3 regions of the Clostridium intestinale genome follow, and region 2 is predicted to be linked to each of the others. Evidence: riboswitches for the same ligand, from Rfam matches in the RefSeq annotation. Region 2 holds a riboswitch; each other region holds the start of a gene.
What was found. Region 2 has a riboswitch for cobalamin ahead of cobT (nicotinate-nucleotide--dimethylbenzimidazole phosphoribosyltransferase). Riboswitches for the same ligand answer to the same signal wherever they lie in the genome.

Region 1 (7,157 bases), 1.3 Mb from region 2:
TTTTAAATTTGTATTAGGGCTTACAGATGAAGGTGTATATAAAATCCCTACAGAAAGTGCTAGGAAAACACAAGTTTACTTTGATTTAGAGAGATTAAATTTTGATTATGATGCTTATAATAAGGAATGTCTTAAGGTAATAAAAAATTCTATAACAAATTATAAAGAAACTTTTCCATTCATAAAAACTAAAATGTATGACTTCTTAGGAAAGAGGGACAATCAGTATTCTTTTTCTCTCTCTGAAGAAAAAATTACTGATAATACCTTTAGGCTTTCAGAAATAGGTAATCTACAATATTTATTTCTGATAATAGGTACACTTGGAGCTCTTTTAGGTAAATTTAAAAGAAATAATAAAGAAATAGATATTATATGTCTTTTATTTATTGGATTTACATCAGTGCATATTTTTATAGAAACTCAAACTAGATATAGATACGAGATGTATATATTATTGGTTATTTTAGCAGGTGAATTTATATCTAGGTTTATGAAGAAAACTAAATCTGTATTGTAAGGAGAGAAAGTTTATGAGGATTGGAATTGTTGGATTAGGAGATATAGCTAAAAAAGCGTATCTACCAGTGCTTAGTGAAAAAGAGGATATAGAACTAGTTCTTTGTACTAGAAATAAAGATACTTTAGAAAATCTTTCAACTAAATATAGAATAAATGAGTATGTACAGACAGTTGATGAACTTATAAATAAAAAAGTTCAAGCTGTTTTTGTTAGCACTGCTACGGAAGCTCATTTTGAAGTAGCTAAAAAGCTTATTGAAAATGGAATAAATGTTTATATAGATAAACCTATTTCTTTAAATTTTAAAGAAACAGAGGAGATAGCTAAGTTAGCCGAGAAAAATAGAGTTATAGCTATGGTAGGCTTTAATAGAAGATTTTCTCCTATGTTTAGTAAGTTAAAGGAACACGGCAAAGCAGATATAATAATAATTCAAAAAAATAGGTTTTGTCTTCCTGATAATACTAGAAGATTTATTGTGGAGGATTTTGTTCACGTTGTGGATACCTTAAGGTTTTTATTAGATAGAGAAGTTAAGGAACTAGAGGTTAGATATTTAAAGAAAGAAGGAATGCTTCACAATGTAGTAATTCAATTGATTGGAGATGGATGTACAGCTATCGGAATAATGAATAGAAACAATGGAATTACTGAAGAAATAGTAGAATACATGACTGCTGGGAATAAATATATAGTAGATAATTTTGTAGAGACTTGGCATTTACATGATAAGAATAAAAGCCTATCTAAATTTGGTGATTGGGAACCAACGTTATATAAAAGAGGATTTTATCAAATAGCAGCTCATTTTATAGATTGTGTGAAAAATAATAAGATCCCGAGTCCATCTATACAAGATTCGTTAATAACTCATGAGATATGTGAAAAGATTGTGATGAAAATAGAAGAGGACAATAAGCATTAGAAATTTTTATCCACATCATTAATAAATCCTATTTTACTTATAAAAGGGTAAAGAGTATACTTTGTTTGTATTGTAAACAGTATTAAGAGGTGGATTATATGGATAATTTAAATAGTGATTTATTAGAAGAGATTAAGGTTTTTAAAGAGTTAGGATATAAGTTTTTAAATGGAGAAATGAATAAAGCAGATTTTAAAAAGGCTTCAGGTGGTATGGGGGTTTACGCCCATAGAAGTGGAAAGGAATTTATGATTAGGCTTAGAATTATGTCGGGGATAGCCTCTAAAGAGCAGCTTAAGTTAGTTTATGATTTTGCAAACAAATATGATTTAGAAGGGATTCACCTTACAACTAGGCAAGCTATACAATTACATGGACTTGATATAGATGGTATATGTGAAGTAATGGTTGAGGCTTTAAAGAATGGAATTTATACAAGAGGAGCTGGGGGAAGTTTTCCAAGAAATGTAGCTATTTCTCCTTTATCTGGGGTAGATATAGACGAGGCTTTTGATGTAACGCCTTATGCTATGGCTGTTAATAAACATTTTATGAAGAAGATTACTAGCTATAAATTGCCTAGAAAGCTTAAGGTTGCTTTTTCAAGCAATGATAAAGATGCCTCACATGCAACTGTGACAGATCAAGGGTTTTTGGCAGTTAAAGTAGATGGTAAGGAATATTTTAAGGTGTATATAGGTGGAGGATTAGGAAGAAATCCAAAGCTTGGAGTAGAACTTGGAGAACTAATAGAACCAAAAGATATTTTATATCATGTTGAGGCTATAACTAATTTATTTATGGCTGAAGGAGATTATAAAAATCATGGAAAAGCCCGTGTCAGATATATTTTAGACAGAATGGGTAAAGATGATTTTATAAAATGTTATAAAAAACATTTAGAAGAAGTTAAGAAAGCTGAGAACTTGCCTTTAGACTTGGAGATAAAAGATTTAACAAAAGAAGGTAAGGAAATTACAATAAATAATAAGAGAATTATAGCTCAAAAACAAAAAGGCTTATATAGCGTATACTTCCATCCAGTAGGAGGACAACTAAAATTATCTGTGTTAAAAACTCTTATAGATGAAATAGAAAATATGGATGATGTTGAAATAAGACTTACTATGGAGGAAGGTTTATATATAAGAAACTTAAATGGGGAAGAAGCAGAAAAAATAGTTAGTCTTACAGAGGGGTTAGGTGGAGAAACAAGATTAGAACAATCTGTTGCTTGCATTGGTACACCTATCTGCCAAATGGGAGTTTTAAATGGACAAAAAACTTTAAATGAGATGATAGAGATGTTTAGGGCTGAGGGTGTAAAGGAAGATTTACTTCCAAGAGTACATATTTCAGGATGCCCTAATTCTTGTGGGGTTCATGAAGTTGGGAATATAGGTTTTTGCGGAAAGATGAAAAGAGTTGGAGATGGACCTAAAAATGTTTTTGAACTTCATATTAAAGGTGATCTAGGTGAAGGTAAAACTAGAATAGGTGACTATTATGGTGACATACTTCAAGATAAGGTACCGGAATTTTTATTAGAATTAGATAAGGCTGTTAAGCTTAATGGAGCAGAATTTGAAGCCTTTATTACAGAAAGTGAAGATGAATTTAAGCAAGTGTTAAATAAATTTTTAGTGTAGGAAAGTATTTGTATAAGTTTGCTTTTTGAGATATAATTTCATTAACAGAATAACAAGAGAAGTTATGGTATTTATTTCCTGGGAAATAAATTTAAAAGGGAAAGAGGTTAAAAGCCTCTACAGCCCCCGCTACTGTAAAGGGTGACGAATTCTAATGATCCACTGGTTTTACTGGGAAGGAAGAAGGAGGATGAACCCTAAGTCAGGAGACCTGCCTAATTTTTTATAGCTAATCCTTCGGAGGGAAGGAAAGTGATATAAGAATAGGTGGAATTATATTACCATTATATTTGTCTTGCACTTTTACCTCTATCCAAATGGATAGAGGTTTTTTTATAGGAGTTGAAGTAATGAAAAAAGCAATCTTAATTACAAGTTTTGGAACATCCCACTTAGATACCTTAGATAAAACCATAGTGGTTATTGAAAAAGAAGTAGAGGAAAAATATAGAAATGAATATGATATTTTTAGGGCGTTTACCTCACATATGATAATAAAAAGTTTAAAAGATAAATATGATATGAATGTAATGACACCAGAAGAAGCCTTAAAGAGTCTCAAGTTATGTGGATATGATGAAGTTGTTGTACAACCGCTTCATATAATTCCAGGAGAAGAATATGACTATATAAAGAGAGTTGTAAATAGCTATAAAGAGAGCTTTAAGAATTTGATTATAGGACGACCTTTGTTATACTTCCAATCAGAAGAAGTTAATTTAGATTACGATGATTTAATTGATGAGCTTAAAAAAGTTATGCCAAAGGGAGAGAATGTTCTATTAGTAGGACACGGAACCAATCATCCAGCAAGCTCCTGTTATGGTTGTCTTCAAAATAGGTTTAGAGAACTAGATTATGATAATGCATTTGTAGGAACTGTTGAAGGTTATCCATCTATAGAAGGGGTAATTAAGACTTTAAAAAAATATAATGTTAAAGAAATAAATTTAACACCATTCCTTTTGGTAGCAGGAGACCATGCTAAAAATGATATATTTTCTGAGGAAGAGGAATCTTGGTATCTAAGACTCAAAGAGGAAGGCATAGAGGTTAAAAAGATATTTAAAGGTTTAGGAGAATATAAAGAAATTAGAAATATATATTTAAGGCATCTAGAAGAAGCTATAAATGGTAAATATGAGGGAATGGGTGAAAGTAAAAAGGGAATTATGAATTAAAATAAGGAGGTCCTTATGAAATCAATAATAATTGCATCTAACTGTTCAGGTGGAGGAAAAACCACATTTACTTTAGGTCTTATGAGATTACTTAAAGATAAAGGATATGATATTGCACCTTACAAAATTGGACCAGACTATATAGACCCAGCTTTTCATGAAAAGGTAACAGGAAATCCTTCTAGAAATCTTGATTATTTTTTGCAAGGAGAATATGGGCTTAAAGCAGTTTATTCAAGAGGCAGAGGAGAAATCGGAATAATAGAAGGTGTAATGGGAATATATGATGGTATGGGATGCACCTCAGAAGCATCAACAGCACATGTATCTCAGCTTTTAGATATACCTGTGATTTTAGTGCTTACCCCTAGAGCTTCAAGTGTTACCTTTGTTTCTGAAGTTAGTGGAATATTAGAGTTTTCAGGAACAGACTTTGCAGGAATAATACTCAATAATATAACTGAAAGTCATTATTCATTATTAAAAACTATATTCGATAAAAAGATAGATGTACCGCTTTTAGGATATGTACCTAAAGATGAAAGAATATCATTAAAATCAAGGCATTTAGGATTAGTTCAAAGTTCAGAAGTAGATGATTTAGATGAAAAAATATCCACAATAGCAGAGCTTATAGAGGATAATGTTGATGTTGATAGATTACTTAACTGTTTAGTAGAAACAGAAAGATTTAATGATAATTTTCACCTAAGAAAAAGGGGACTAAAAATAGGAATAGCTAGGGATAAGGCTTTTTCATTTTATTATAAGGAGAATATAGAACTTTTAGAGGAAATAGGAGAGATTAAGTATTTTTCACCTTTAGAGGATGAAAAGTTGCCTGATAAACTTGACTTCATATATATAGGTGGAGGTTATCCAGAGGTTTTTAGAGAAGAGTTATCTAAAAATACAAGCTTCATACGAAGTCTTAAAGATAAGCTTGAAGACGGACTGCCTTGTTATGCAGAGTGTGGAGGCCTTATGTACCTTATGGAAGAAATAGAAGGGGAGAAAATGGTTGGAGTATTTAAAGGAGAATCAGTTATGACTGATAAACTAAATAACTTTGGATACACCTTTATAGATGTTAAAGAAAACTCCTTAATAAGAAGAGCATTAAAAGTAAGAGCACATGAGTTTCATAAATCAACTATAAATTCTGATGAAGAGAAGGTTTATACTTTAGAGAAAAGAGCTTATGATGGAAGCTTGAAAAGTTGGAAATGTGGATATATTAAGAAAAATACTTTAGGAGCATATGCTCATATTCATTTTTTCTCAAATATAGAGTTTCTTAAAGAAATAATTAACAGTTGTAAGGAGAAGAGTCGTGGAGTACATTAAGAATCCAATGGAAATAGAGCAAAGAAGTTTTGAAATAATAGGGAGTGAGATGGGAACTCATAACTTTACTGAGGAAGAACTTTCTATAGTAAAAAGAGTTATCCATACATCAGCAGATTTTGAATATAAAGATTTAGTTTATATAAGAGACGGTGCTATAGAGGAAGCTAAAAAACTTCTTAAAAGTGGAGTGAAAATATATACAGATACAAACATGATTGCAGCTGGTATAAATAAAAAAGCTCTAAAACAGTTAGGGTGTGAGGTCATAACTTATGTATCTCTTGAAGAAGTAGCTAAAAAAGCTAAGGAAGAAAAAATAACTCGTTCAATGGCAGCTGTAGCTAAAGCATCAGAAGAAGGAGTAGAGTTTTACGTATTTGGAAATGCACCTACAGCAATGTTTAATCTAAAGAGCTTATATGAAGAGGGAAAAGCTAATCCTAAGTTTATAATTGGAGCACCTGTAGGGTTTGTAGGGGCTAGGGAGTCTAAAGAAGAAATAGAAAAACTTGATATTCCTATGATAACTATAAGAGGGAGAAAAGGTGGAAGTAATATAGCTGCAGCTATAGTAAATGCTCTTATGTATATGCTGGTGGAGAGAGAATAATGTTAGACATGTATGTTAATGCTGGAGGGAAAAAGCTAAGATGTGGTTATACTACTGGTTCTTGTGCAACTGGAGCTGCGAAAGCCGCTACAGTAATGCTTTATAAAGACATTAATTTAGAGTTTATAGATATTGATACTCCAGCAGGAATACCACTTAAGCTTCCTATAAAAACTATAGAAAGAGGAGAAAACTTTGTTTCTTGTTGTGTAGTAAAAGATGGGGGAGATGACCCAGATGTAACCCACGGAATAGAAATATGGGCAACAGCTAAGAAATCGAAGGATAGATATTCTCTAAAAGGTGGAAAAGGTGTAGGAGTAGTTTGTGGAGAAGGCCTTTATGTAAAAAAGGGAGATGCTGCAATAAATCCAGTTCCAAGACTTATGATAGAAAAAGAAGTAACTAAAGTTCTTCCAGAAGATAAAGGAGTAGAGATAACTATTTTTGTTCCAGAAGGAGAAGAAGTAGCTAAAAGGACCTTTAATCCTAGACTTAATATATTAGGTGGAATAAGTATACTTGGAACTTCAGGAATAGTTTACCCAATGTCAGAAGAAGCTTTAAAGGAAACAATTGAAATAGAGATGAAGGCTAAAGCTGCCTACTATGATGAATTAATATTTATATTTGGCAATATGGGAGAAAAATTTGGAGAAACCCTAGGTTATGATAAAAATAAGATGGTTACTATATCTAACTATGTAGGATTTGCTTTAGAAGCAGCGAGATACTATTCTGTTAAGAAAGTTACTATAATAGGGCATATAGGGAAACTTGGAAAAGTAGCAGCTGGTGCTTTTAATACACATTCAAAAGTTTGTGATATGAGACTTGAAGTTATAGCATTAGAACTAGCTTTAATAGGAGCACCCATAGAATTAGTGACAGCTGTTTATGATGAAAAAACTACAGAAGG
Region 2 (7,157 bases):
GCTCCTAAAACATCCCCAGTAACTCCATCTATTTTTTTCTCTACATAGTTTCTAAATAATATACTTACTCCAAAACCTGCTATCAATAAAATAATTCCACGTTCTTTAGCTATTACTAAAGTTAAAATACATCCTATAACAAGAGCAATTAAAAAACTTTTTTTCTCTAAAACCCCTATAAATAAATCTCCTAACCCTTCTTTTTCTCTAGCGTATTTTCTTTTATACATAAGAAAAGTTACAAAGGTTCTCCCTATAATAGGTGCTAAAACTATAGCTGTTATTGCAGTATCAAAAGGCATATCTTTAATGGCTATAAACCTCCCTAGTATCAGTAGTATAATTCCTACTGCACCAAAGGTTCCTACTCTAGAGTCTTTCATAATCTCAAGAATCTTTTCCTTACTTCGTCCTGAAAATATTCCATCTATGGTATCTCCAAATCCATCTATATGTATAGCTCCAGTAACAACTATATGAGTAACTAAAGCAAAAAAACTAGCTATGCTTACTGAAAAAATCCTAGCTGACACATAATAAACTAATGCCTCTAATCCTCCTACTATTAAACCTACTAAAGGGAAATAAGCCACACCTTTTTGAAAATTTTCTCTCTCAACCTTAAGGTTTATATTTATAGGAATTCTAGTCATGAATTGAAGTATTAAAATAAAGTTTTTCATACTACTCACCTTTTATCTTCATAGGAATACCACTTACAACAAAATAAACTTCTTTAGCTTCTTTAGCTAAATATTGATTAACTCTTCCAGCTATATCCCTAAACTCTCTTCCGAGCTTATATTCAGGAACCAATCCAGCTCCAACTTCATTAGTTATTAGAACTATTTTGGTAGTGTTTTTAAGTTCATATTCTTTAAAGCTTTTTACCATTAAACTTATTTCTTTTATGATTTCCTCTTCTTTTTTTCTAAAGTCAATATTCTTAAAATCCGCTTCCTCAAAAGACTCCATTCCATGGAAGAGCAAATTAGTAACCATTATAGTTATACAGTCAACCATTATTCCTGTATATCCCTCTTTAAGCTGCTCCTCTAAATTTTTATAACTTTCTAGGGTATCCCAGCTCTGATTTCTAGTTTCTCTATGATTTTTAACTCTTTCAACCATTTCTTCATCTTTTGGAATAGATGTAGCTATATATAAAACCCTATTCACATCTTTTAAGATGGATTCACCAAATGAGGATTTACCACTTCTAGCTCCTCCAGTAACCAATATCATGCTTCTTCCCTCCAATAATGTTCATAGTTTTTTATATCCACATTTCCTTCTTCAAAAGTTCCCATTTCATTGATTATAGCTAGAGAATTTTCTATAATATGCATAGCAAATGGGCATCCGGATCCTTCTCCTAATCTCATTGAAAAATTCAATATTGGATTTAATCCTAATTCCTTCATAGTTAGGTTATATCCTAGTTCACTAGATATATGTGAAGGAAACATGTAATCCCTAACCTCACTATCAATTCTATAAGCTAAAAGAGCTGCTACAGCTGATATAAATCCATCTATCACAATGGGCATCTTATATTTTTTAGCACCTAAATACAGTCCTACCATTCCCGCTATATCAAATCCTCCAACCTTATGAAGTATATCTAGTGGATCTTCACTTTTAGGATTATTAACCTCCAGTATTCTATTTATAACTTTCTTTTTATGAGAAAATTCATCATCATGAAGACCAGCTCCCCGACCTACTGCCTCATCTATTGAACATCCAGTAAGAGCTATTAATACGGAAGATGAAGATGTTGTATTCCCTATTCCCATCTCTCCAGTGCCTATGATATCATAACCTTCTTCCTTACATTTCCTCACAATATCTATTCCTATATTTATGGCTCTTTCAGCTTCATCTCTAGTCATAGCTTCTCCCCTTGCCATGTTAGAAGTTCCTTTTCTTATTTTTTTAATTATAAGCCCTGGATAGTTTATGTCCTCTTTTATTCCTATATCTATAACCTTTAAATCACAATTGTTCACCCTTGCTAAAACACCTATACCCGTTATTCCTCTTAAGAAATTTATAGTCTGCATAGCTGTTACAGTCTGAGGAGCAGATGCCACACCTTCTTCACATACCCCATTATCACTTGAAAATATAACAATCCCCTTTTTATTTATCTTATTGTTAACCCTTCCTGTTATACCAGCAAACTTTATAGCTATTTCCTCTAAAGTTCCAAGGCTTCCTACAGGTTTTATAAGCCTATCTAATCTTAACTTTGCCTCTTTCATTGCCTCTAAATTTAATCCCATGATTATTCCCCCAAAATAAAAAATACCAGTGATAATCCCACTGGTTTAATGTATGAAAATAAATAGTTAACTACTTAACTACTAAAAATCAATATCCCGTGGCATCTTTTCCCTCCCGAAAAATAAACCTTACTTTCTATGGCAGGTCTTCTGGCTCTGATTCTTCCTACTCCCTATCCTTCCCGAAGCTCTCACTTCAGTGGTTCATATAGGTTTCATCCTCAATACAGTAACGGGGGCTGCATGGGCTTTTAACCCATTTCCCTTTTAACCTTTTGAAAAGGCACCATAGAATAACTATTAAATTTTCTTTTATAATATCATATTAACTATAATTCTCGCAACAAATCCAAAAGTATATTATTTAGTTCTCTTGACTTTATTGCAAATCTTACAAAATTATCATTAAGTCCTTTAAAATTAGAGCATTTTCTAATCAGTACTCCCTTTTCTAGCATAATTTCATATAATTTATTTTCATCAATACCCTTTAACTCACATAAAACAAAATTACAGCTTGTTGGTATTACTCTGCTAATTACACTAATATCTTTAAGCTTAGTTAGCATATAAGGAAGCTCCTCTTTTATCCACTCTTTACTTTTATTTATGTATTCCCTATCCTCATAGGACTTTTGTAGTGCTAATTCAGCTAATGTATTTATATTCCACGGAAGTTGAGAATTTGAAAACTTCTTTAGTAGTTCCTTATTGCTAGAAATTCCATATCCAAGCCTAGCACCGGGCATTCCAAAAAACTTAGTAAATGCTCTTACAATAAATAAGCAAGAGTATTTTTTAGCTAAGTTAACTAAGGAGTTCTCTTCATCACAAAACTCTATAAAAGCTTCATCTACAATTACTTTTTTATTATTCTCTTTACAATATTCTAATAAACCCATAAATTCTTTTCTATCAATCAGATTTCCAGTGGGATTATTCGGATTTCCTATTATTATTCCGTCTAAGACCTCTAGACTTTTTCTTATTGAAGAGTAGTTATATTTAAAATCCTCACTTAAAGGCACAAAAGTAATTCTGTTATCATGTTTCAAAGCAAATTCCTCATACTCTACAAAAGATGGAACTATAATTCCTATGCTTTTAACTGAAGATATAAATAAATCCAAAACCTCCGAAGCACCATTACCTAAAATTATTTCATCCATATCCAAATTAGTCTCATAATATGTTTTTACATAAGTAATAATACTTTCCTTAAGCTTTCTATATTTGTAATCTGGATACCTAACTACTTCTTTATAAATTTCATCTAAAGCTTCTCTAAATTTCCCTGGTACTCCTAATGGATTTATATTAGAGCTAAAATCTAATATTTGCCTTCCTTTTAAAACACCATCTGTGTAAATATCACCACCATGTTTATTAGCCAATTTTGCCCTTCCTTTCCCTATCATTAAGTATAAATTTCTCTATAGTATAAGCAACTCCATTTTCTTCATTACTCTTTGTTATAAAATTAGCTACTTTTTTAACCTCTTCTTTCGCGTTTCCCATCGCAACTCCCAGTCCTGCATATTCAATCATCTCTAAATCATTAGTGCCATCACCTATTGCTATTATTTCTTCTCTTTTTATTCCTAAAATCTCTCCTAAAACTTCTAATCCTTTAGCTTTACTAGAACCCTTGTACATAAATTCTAGTAAATGATCCAAGCTTCTTACAATTGCATACTTTTCATGTAATTCCCTTGGAACTACTTTGGTTAGTTCTTCTATATATTTTTCATCACCTTTAACTAAAATCTTTACTAATTTTTGATCCTCTATTTTATCCTTTTGAAAATCTTTTTGAAGTATTTCCATCTCAGGATATCTATTAATTTGATACCTATGTTCACTTATATCTTCTGTTAATATTCCATTTAAAGTATGAACTTCTATAACAGTCTCTTTTCTTTTATACTTTTTATAAACCTCTTTAAGATTTTTATCTTTAAGACTCTTCTCATAAACTAGAGAATAATCTCTTGTGTTGTATATTGTACAGCCGTTATTAGCAATTACATACTCTTCTTCACCCTCTAAGCCTAATTCCTCAATCAGTTCTTTTACTGATTGTATTATTCTCCCCGTGGTGATTACTACTTTGACTCCCAGTTTTGCAGCTACATTTATAGCTCTTTTTGTTTCTTTAGTTAACTCCTTATTGTCATTTAGTAAGGTACCATCAATATCTACAGCTACTAACTTATACATTTAAATCTCACTTCCAAAACAAAATTTTTCAAAAACATAAGCTACTCCATCTTCTTCATTACTTTTAGTTATGAAATCAGCCTTATTTTTGACCTCTTCTCGAGCATTTCCCATAGCAACCCCAAGTCCTGCATACTCTATCATATCTAAATCATTAAGTTCATCCCCAATTGAGATAATTTCTTCTCTCTTTATTCCCAAGTGCTTCCCCAAAACAGCTATTCCAGATGCCTTTGTGGAACCCTTGTACATAAACTCAAACATATGATTTAAAGCCCTAACAACTGTATACTTCTCTATAAGTTCCTCTGGTATACTAGAGTACATGCTTTCTATTACATGAGACTCACCAAATACTAAAAGCTTTAATATCTTATCTTCATCCTTAACATCCTTCAGGATATCTATTGTTTTTAATTCCATATAGGGCATTCTTTTTTTAGGGAACACAGTGCCAGCATCCTTTTCAACCAATCCACCTTCTGGGACATGAAGTTCTATTTCTGTATTGTACTTTTTCATAAATGGATAAATATATTTTATATCCTTACCAGTTAGAGCTCTTTCATGAATCAAGGAAAAGTCCTTAGTATTATATACAGTTGCTCCATTATCTGCTATAGCATACTCATCTTCTCCTATTAAATTCAACTCTTTAAGATAAGTCATTATTCCAAGTATAGGCCTTCCTGTAGTTATAACTACCTTTATCCCCATTTTCATCGCCTTATTTATACATTCTCTATTTCTCTCTGATATTGTTTTATCATTTTTTAATAAAGTTCCGTCTATATCAATTGCAACTAACTTGTACATTTATAATTCTCCTTCCCTTTCAAAATTAAAACCATTCTATACATATATACCTCATATTCATCTATATTCCAAAAGTATACCTATAAATATTATACATTTTTCTAATTATTTTGTAAGATGCTAAGACATATAAGTTGAAATTTCTCCTTCCAATTGATATAATGTAGTTTGTTTTGTTACAGAAATATAATGATTTTATTATAGATACAAAAAATCTTTTAAATTAAAATAAGGAGGAAGCAAAGTGACAGAATTAATTAGAGAAATTCAAAAAAGAAGAACCTTCGCTATCATTTCCCACCCTGATGCTGGTAAAACCACATTAACTGAGAAATTACTTTTATATGGTGGAGCAATAAGACTTGCTGGTTCTGTTAAGGCGAGAAAAGCATCAAAACACGCAGTATCAGACTGGATGGAAATAGAAAAGCAAAGAGGAATATCTGTTACCTCCTCTGTTATGCAATTTAATTACGATGGATACTGTATAAACATATTAGATACTCCTGGGCATCAGGACTTCTCTGAGGATACATATAGAACCCTAATGGCTGCCGATTCTGCTGTTATGGTTATAGATGCCGCTAAAGGGGTTGAGGATCAGACAAAAAAACTATTCCATGTTTGTGCATTAAGAGGTATTCCTATATTTACTTTTATAAACAAAATGGATAGAGAAGCTCAAGATCCTTTCCAACTATTAGAAGACATCGAAAGAGAGCTTGGAATAAAATCTTATCCAATGAACTGGCCTATAGGTTCAGGTAAAGATTTTAAAGGTGTTTATGAAAGAGATAAAGAGGCTATAGCTATCTTTAATTCTGGAAATCATGGTCAAACAGAAGTTGAAATGATGGAAGGATCAATTGATGATCCAACCTTTAGAAACTTTTTAGGTGATGGACTTCATGACAAACTTAAAGAAGATATAGAATTATTAGATATAGCTGGTGATGATTTTGATATAGAGAAAGTAAAAGATGGAGATCTTACTCCTGTATTCTTCGGATCAGCTCTTACAAACTTTGGGGTAGAATTATTTTTACAACACTTTTTAAAATTAACATCTTCTCCACTTCCAAGAAATTCAAGTAATGGAGAAATAGATCCTTTCAGCGAAGATTTTTCTGCTTTTGTATTTAAGATACAGGCTAATATGAATAAGGCTCATAGAGATAGAATTGCCTTTATGAGAATTTGTTCTGGAAAATTTGATAAAGGTCTTGATGTTAATCATATTCAAGGTGCTAAAAAAATGAAACTATCTCAACCTCAACAATTCTTAGCACAAGATAGAGAAATAATCGAAGAAGCTTATGCTGGAGATATTATAGGTGTATTTGATCCTGGTATATTCTCTATTGGTGATACTTTATGTTCAGGTAAAAATAAATTTAAATTTGAAGGAATACCAACTTTTGCTCCAGAACATTTTGCTAGAGTAAGACCTATAGACACTATGAAGAGAAAGCAATTTATAAAAGGGGTTTCTCAAATAGCTCAAGAAGGAGCTATTCAAGTATTTAAAGAAATTCATGTTGGTATGGAAGAAATAATAGTTGGAGTTGTAGGTGTGCTTCAGTTTGAAGTTTTAGAGTATAGATTAAAAAGTGAATATAATGTTGATATAAAAATGGATAGACTGGCTTATCGCTATGTTAGATGGATTGAAAATACAAACATAGATATGGATAGCCTTAACCTAACTTCAGATACTAAAAAAGTTAAAGACTTTAAAGATAGAAACCTACTTATATTCCAAAATGATTGGGGTATATCTTGGGCTTTAGATCATAACAAAGGTATAGTATTATCTGATGTAGGTAAAAATGA
Region 3 (7,157 bases), 2.3 Mb from region 2:
AGATATTAATGATAAGGTGCTAGAAGAAACTGAAAAGATGGAACATACTATAAGCAATGATGTACTTAGTGGAATATGTAAGCTTTTAGATTTCTTTGAATCAAATCCAACCTTAAAAGAAGAGTTATCAAAACATATTAGAAGTGATATTAAAGAATAGCATCTTATTAATTTGGATAATATAACCTTATAAGCTACTGTTGTTGGAAGGAATGATATTATGAACACAGAAAACCCTATAATATGCACAAAATGTAATACTAAAGATTTTGTTATGAAACGTGAAGCTACTTACTTATACACCTATGATATAGATAATACGAATATCTTAAAGTCACTTATGAATACTGAAGAAACGCCTTATACCTTTAATAATAGAGAGATGGTTTGCGAAGATGATTTTCTTATATGTAAAAATTGTGGTGAAAGATACTCTTACTCTTTAGATAAAGTTAATTCAAAAATCAAACTAACAATTGTTCAAAGAGCAATTAGATCTGATCATCAAGATGTACCTGAATTTTTAGGATGATAGAAAAGATGGGCCTTAATTTAGGCCCATCTACTTATTTTTCAATTTATATTATTACTTTCTAATTTTTCTTTTTTAGTTCTTTCAACAAATCGGCCCATGAAGAAGGCAATTATCCCCACTCCTATAGCTGTTTGTACACAAAATAATAAGCTTTCAGTTTCACCTGGAATTTCTCCACCTATCCATCTTTCCATAACAGGAGTAGCCCACGGCTCATATTCTTCCCCTGTAATTTCAGAAATAGCTTGGCTCCCAGCATCATCAGAGCCTCCAAATTCAGCACCTTTTAAAATAAATAATGGTACAAGAACAATAAGTATTGTAATAAGTAATAGTATGATAACTTTTTTCTTAGTTTTTGTCATTATTTCTCACTCCCCTTTAAAAACCCTATACCCTTTAACTCTGACTTTGCATATGTTTCAAGGCCTATGATAATAATTACACTTAAGATTCCCTCAATAATTGCAAGTGGAATCTGAGTAGGTGCAAACACTCCAAGGAATTTAACTGCTGATGCTAAAACTCCACCAGTTTCAGATGGATATGCAATTGCAAGTTGAATACTTGTTACGCAATAAGTAAATAAGTCTCCTAATGCCGCTGCTAAAAAAATTGAGAAGTGTTTATTAACCTTTAATTTTTGAAATAATTTATATATTCCATAAGCAAGAAATGGACCTGCTATAGACATAGAAAAAGTATTAGCACCAAGAGTTGTTAAACCACCATGAGCAAGTAATATAGCTTGAAATAAAAGTACAATTATTCCAAGAATACTAACTACACTTGGTCCAAATAAAATAGCACCAAGACCTGTACCTGTCATATGAGAAGAACTTCCTGTTACTGATGGAATTTTTAAAGATGAAAGCACAAAAACAAAGGCTCCTGCCATTGCAATAAGTGTTATAGACCTTCTATTTTCTGCTATAGTTTTCTTAAGTGAAATATACCCTAAAACTAAAAATGGAAGACTTATAACTCCCCATAAAATACAGTACTTTGGTGAAAGGTATCCTTCCATTATATGCATAGCATTAGCTGCTGGCGTTATTCCAAAAATTATTGCAAATGCTATCGCAATAATTATAAACTTCTTTTCTTTTTTATTCATATTATTAACCCCCTTGATTTCTTAATCTAAAAAATATTCTTTAATTCCTGAACTGTTTTAGGATAGAGATTTTCATCTTTTAATAATTCTTTTTCTAAAAGTAGTTCATACACCTCTAACATAGTTGGCTTTTTAAGGTTTGCTTTTTTTAAAACTTCTTGATCCTTAAATATCTCTATAGGTGTACCATCAGCTATTATTTTTCTATCAGAAAAAACAACAACTCTTTCTGCCCATCTATAAACAAAATCAACATCATGAGTGGATATCAGCATGGTCTTTCCTTCTAATCTCAGCTTATCTAAAACTTCCTCAAGCATTATGGAGTTTACAGGGTCTAACGATGCTGTAGGTTCATCAAAAATTATGATTTCAGGTTTCATAGCGATTATATCTGCAATACTTACTCTTTTCTTTTCTCCTCCACTTAAATAATGAGGAGGCCTATCTTGAAAATCTAATAGGTTCATGTACACTAGGGCCTGATGCACCCTATCTATCACCTCTTGTTTTGAATGTTTTAGGTTCATGGGCCCAAAAGCGACTTCTGATTTTACAGTAGATGCTATTATCTGATTATCAGGATCTTGAAAAACAATCCCTATATTTTTTCTTAATTCTTTCATGTTTTTCTTGTTTATGATGGTACCTCTATATGTTATTTCTCCATCATCAGCCATGAATACCCCATTCATGTTTAAGAAAAAAGTTGATTTCCCAGAACCATTAGAGCCTACTACGGCTATTTTTTCTCCTTCATGAACCTCTAGATTTATTCCCTCTAAAGCAACTTTTCCATTTCCATAGGTGTAATGTAAATCATCTATTTTTAATATTACTTTCTTCATAAAAATCTCCTCTTATTTTGTAAAACTCCAAAGTCCAACTAAAAAAATTATAAAGAGAAATGCCCAAAACACTAGCTTTTTATCTAACTTCTTTTCTTCCTCTAAAAATATAAGTTCTCCATCATAACACCTTGCTTCCATGGCATCATAATATGCATTTGCTTTCTTAAAAGAAACAATCAGCATGTTGCTCCCAATCCTTCCAAAGGTATAATAAGAGGTTTTGATGTCACAGTACCCAAGACGGGCCTCTGCTGAATTTTTCATTTTACTTGATACATCCATCAAAACAAAAATGTATCTATAAATCATATTCATAAGTTCTATAATAAGTTTCGGAACATGGGCCTTTCTAAGTACATATATGATATCTGAAGATGGAGTAGAAAGTGACATCATTTGAAGAGCACTTATGGCTCCTAAAATCTTCAAAAGTAAAAATACCCCTTTTGTAAGCATCTCTTTTGAAGTAAACACATACCCAACACCTAAGTAAAGGTTGTACTCTCCTATTGGATTTCTTGAAATATCCACACTTATGGTAAAAATACTTATTAAAATAAAAACAATAGGAATCATAAGTACCGATAGATAATCTCTTAAAGAAAGACCACCTTTTATAATAGTAAGATAGTCCATCCCCAAAATTACTGAAACAGATACGTATGGATTATCTAATAAAATACACATAGCTATCATGGCAATTGAAAAAAGTATCTTAAAGCTTGAGTTCCAATGCTTCATTTTTGAAGCATAAGCATAAAAATCAATTGAAATATTTTCTCCATGTTTATGTCTTATTCTTTTATTACTTTTTTTCCTTAAGATATTGTTTTTTCCCACCTAATGACTCCTTTGAATCTTATTTCATCTACTCTACAAGCCTTAACTCTATTCATAAATACTTAAATTCCCCCTTATCTATATACTAATAATATTGTATCTTCATTCCAAAATAACATGTACAGAAACAAGTAAATTAATTAAACCCATCATGAAGTCTTTAAAAGACTTCTACAGCAATAATGTGTAAAAAAAATCCTCCTAACTCAAAGTTAGAAGGACACAACAAAAAACTATACCCATATAAGTATATTAAGTACATATTTATTATGACTCCTCCATCGCTCGTAGAGACTTTAGTCAAAAATATAGGCAGGTCTTCTGACTCAAAGATCATAATTTAAGTACGTCTTCCCTAAAACTTAAGTGACATCTTGTACCTAAACTCCCTTAATACAGCTACGGGATAGCTCAGGATTTTCACCTGATTCCCTTTTAATCAATCACGTTACTGATTAAACCTATATTTCATTATTAAATTTACTAATAGATTCCAATATTATCATGGTAAGAATACCATTATTATGCTGAAAAATCAATACTACATTTAAAATAGAGTTTGAATAAGTCTATCAGATGGTGATGGAATAACTTCAGCATTAACAAGTAAACCCTTCTCTTCCATCTCAGCTTTCCCTGCTTCTATCCCTACTTCTACTGCTCCTACATTACCTGTAAAAGTAAAGTAGGATTTCCCTCCAAGTCCTGTACCAAGCCTAAGTTCTATAGGTTCTAAACTTGCAGATTTTAAAATTTTATCTGCTGCAACTACCATGTTAGCTATTGAAAAAGCTTCAATTATCCCTAAAGCTTGAACTTTCTCTGGCATTGTTGCCCCAGTAATTGCTGGAAAAACTAGAGGACTTACATTTGGTATAATTATTGAATCAATCCAAAACTCATCTGCTGTTTTCTCTCCAACACTTACTGATTCCTTAACAGATTCAACATCTCCAGTAACTATTGCAATATATTTTCCTGGGCATGTGGAACTTGCAGTAACTATCTCAACATCAGAAACCTTAACCATTTGGTCTGAGGAAAAAATACCTCTTGATATACTTGTAAATTCAACTATTCCTATTGCGTTAGCCATATTAATTCCTCCTTATAGATATAAAGTCATTTGTGATTTCTGTTATAGTTCCTGATATACTTGCATGAATAGGTGCACCTAAACTGCCTTCTGGTATATCACCTATCAAATCACCTGCTTCAACATGGGCCCCTACTAGAACAACTGAAGTTGCTGGCGCACCAACATGTTGACTTCTTAGTACATGTACCTCTTCAGGTTCAACAAAACCATCTATAAAAGGTGCAGGTCTATCAAAACTTTTTAATCCAAGTCTTGCAATAAGTCTTTTACTTGGTACTAATCTATATTGACGGGCCTTTCTTGGTTCAAACTTATCCTTGATGGGCCTATACTTAATCTTTTGCTCAAAAAGCTTTTCTTTAAAATATACATTAGAGGCCTTAGGATAAAGTCCTGCTGGGCAAGAAAATAACTCACATAAATTACATTGACAACATAGCTGAGCATTCTTTTGCCCTTCTACATTCTCTAGATTATAAGCCATCGCTCTCATCATTTTATGAGGCTGTGTATCATGTCCTAAAAGATAACGTGGACACATATCTGTACACATTCTGCATTGTTCACAAGAAGCTCTATTTACTCTTCTAGCTTGATTCATTTCTGTTGATTTTTTACGTATTAAAGAATGTTCTTTTTTAAGTATTACAAAACCCTTGTTTTTCTTAGTAATATATCCATCTAGATTTTTCATAACTGGGCCCATCATAGGTCCACCATCAATAACTGCATAATCATCAAAATCTGTTACCCCACTAAGTTTTAATACATCCATTATCTTAGTACCAACTGGTACACAAGCTGTTACTGGACTTGGTACATCACCTGAAACAGTTATATATTTTCTGGTTACTGATTTTCCAAGTGATGCATTATAAATGTTTAGTGAAGTTTCGCTATTTACAACTACACATCCTACTTGAATCGGAATTCCAGCCTCAGGAACAACTCGTCCTGTTAATTCATAAACTAAAACCTGTTCATCTCCAGCTGGATAGATATCTTGAAGTTCTTTAACCTCAATCTTTTCATTAAGGTTAAGTTCAATTATTCTATTTCTCAAAATAGAAATTACCTCTTTATGTTTTTCTTTTACACCTATAATTCCTTTCTTTGCTGAAACTAATTCTCTAGCAGCTTCAAACCCCTTAATTATTTCATTAGGATAGATTTTCATAAGCTGCTGATCCACCCTTAATAAAGGTTCACATTCGGCTCCATTTAAAAGTATAAATTCTGCCTTCCCAGATAGTTTTGCATGAGTAGGAAATCCTGCCCCTCCTGCACCAATAACTCCTGCATCTTTTACTTTATCTAAAAGATTCATAGTTTGTACTCCCCCCCTTAATTCTTTTATGCCACGACGTTGTTAATTAATGACTTTAATGAAATCCTTACAGGATTTCTACAGCACTAAAGTGTATAACGTTTTCAAATTGTCTATTTAAGGGTATTGTAGCACAAATTTAAAGTTGACAGTTAGTAATATTAAGTACTCTTGAAGGTCTGTTTTTTACCTAAAAAAGTCTCTATGAAAATTTAAATACTCCACATATTCCTTTTTAAGACCTTGGTCGATTATTACTAAATTTCGTGCTTTTATTACATAATTTTAGCTTGTACGTATATACATGGTATAATATAGTAAAGATTATTTATATTAAAAGGAGGAGTTATTTATGTTTTCATTTAAAAAAGAAGATGTTTGGATTGGCTACTCTTTAAAGGATTTATCAAAAGTTATTAGAGTATTATTAGATAATAATATAGAATATACAAACAATAAAGTTAGTACCTTAAAAAATGATGAAAATACAAATTTAAGAAGAAATGATGAAACTCAATATACTATAACTGTAAGTAAAAGAAATGCCAAGGAAGCTAAATATCTTATAAATAATGTTTTAAGTAAAGATGTCTAACTAGTGCTTTCTTTTAATTATCTAATATAAAATACATAAATACCATAAAAGGAGGCTTTCCTATGTCAACTATAGGTGAGAGAAGCTTTGAAGGTTTCTCGAATGAAACTATAGATTTTTTAAAAAATCTAAAAGAAAATAATAATAAATTGTGGTTTGAGGAAAATAAAGAAAAATATATACATCATTTACTTACTCCAATGAAATACTTAGTTATGGATTTAAGCAGCTTTATCCTTTCTATTGACCCTTTGCTGGAGGTAACCCCATCTTCTGGATACACAATCTCAAAAATTTACCGTGACACAAGATTTTCAAAGGATAAATCTCCTTATAAAATTAGGATGTGGATAACTTTTAAAAGAAGATCAAAAGAATGGTCCTCAAATCCAGCCTTCTTTTTTGAGTTGTCTCCTGATTCCTATAGATATGGAATGGGTTTTTTTCAAGCTAATCCAACTACTATGAAAATATTTAGAGAAAATATCGATGCCTCCTTAGATACATTCAAAAATGCAATATCTTTTTACTCAAAACAAGATGTTTTTGTTGTTGAAGGAGATAAATATAAACGAATTTTAGACAAAGAAAAAACTGAAGATATAAATGAGTGGTATCAAAGAAAAAACTTATATTTAGTTTGTAATAAAGAAATAGACAACTTATTATTTTCAAAAGAACTTGTTGATAAGCTAATCGCTGATTTTGCACTAGTAAAAGATTTCTACAGTTATTTATATGATATATCAAATAAATAACTAACATATGTAATAAAAAGGGATTGATAGATAAC

Region 1: it holds a riboswitch for cobalamin, as region 2 does, so the genes downstream of both, P8F83_RS17370 (sirohydrochlorin cobaltochelatase) here and cobT (nicotinate-nucleotide--dimethylbenzimidazole phosphoribosyltransferase) in region 2, are expected to answer to the same signal.
Region 3: it holds a riboswitch for cobalamin, as region 2 does, so the genes downstream of both, cbiQ (cobalt ECF transporter T component CbiQ) here and cobT (nicotinate-nucleotide--dimethylbenzimidazole phosphoribosyltransferase) in region 2, are expected to answer to the same signal.

The regions. Positions count from the first base shown of each region.
Region 1 is NZ_CP121166.1:3,375,213-3,382,369, reverse strand. It holds gene P8F83_RS17385 (hypothetical protein) at 1-520, shown strand, start outside; gene P8F83_RS17380 (Gfo/Idh/MocA family protein) at 534-1,448, shown strand; gene P8F83_RS17375 (nitrite/sulfite reductase) at 1,547-3,097, shown strand; cobalamin riboswitch at 3,146-3,330, shown strand; gene P8F83_RS17370 (sirohydrochlorin cobaltochelatase) at 3,448-4,278, shown strand; gene P8F83_RS17365 (cobyrinic acid a,c-diamide synthase CobB) at 4,294-5,625, shown strand; gene P8F83_RS17360 (precorrin-8X methylmutase) at 5,633-6,238, shown strand; gene cbiD (cobalt-precorrin-5B (C(1))-methyltransferase CbiD) at 6,238-7,157, shown strand, end outside.
Region 2 is NZ_CP121166.1:32,186-39,342, reverse strand. It holds gene cobS (adenosylcobinamide-GDP ribazoletransferase) at 1-683, opposite strand, end outside; gene cobU (bifunctional adenosylcobinamide kinase/adenosylcobinamide-phosphate guanylyltransferase) at 685-1,245, opposite strand; gene cobT (nicotinate-nucleotide--dimethylbenzimidazole phosphoribosyltransferase) at 1,242-2,288, opposite strand; cobalamin riboswitch at 2,412-2,594, opposite strand; gene P8F83_RS00155 (pyridoxal phosphate-dependent aminotransferase) at 2,618-3,682, opposite strand; gene P8F83_RS00150 (Cof-type HAD-IIB family hydrolase) at 3,675-4,508, opposite strand; gene P8F83_RS00145 (Cof-type HAD-IIB family hydrolase) at 4,509-5,324, opposite strand; gene P8F83_RS00140 (peptide chain release factor 3) at 5,569-7,157, shown strand, end outside.
Region 3 is NZ_CP121166.1:2,356,377-2,363,533, forward strand. It holds gene P8F83_RS12335 (metal-dependent transcriptional regulator) at 1-160, shown strand, start outside; gene P8F83_RS12340 (hypothetical protein) at 221-532, shown strand; gene P8F83_RS12345 (energy-coupling factor ABC transporter substrate-binding protein) at 574-900, opposite strand; gene P8F83_RS12350 (energy-coupling factor ABC transporter permease) at 900-1,652, opposite strand; gene P8F83_RS12355 (energy-coupling factor ABC transporter ATP-binding protein) at 1,679-2,500, opposite strand; gene cbiQ (cobalt ECF transporter T component CbiQ) at 2,513-3,343, opposite strand; cobalamin riboswitch at 3,638-3,823, opposite strand; gene P8F83_RS12365 (BMC domain-containing protein) at 3,891-4,439, opposite strand; gene P8F83_RS12370 (4Fe-4S dicluster domain-containing protein) at 4,441-5,769, opposite strand; gene P8F83_RS12375 (hypothetical protein) at 6,122-6,364, shown strand; gene P8F83_RS12380 (DUF2461 domain-containing protein) at 6,427-7,122, shown strand.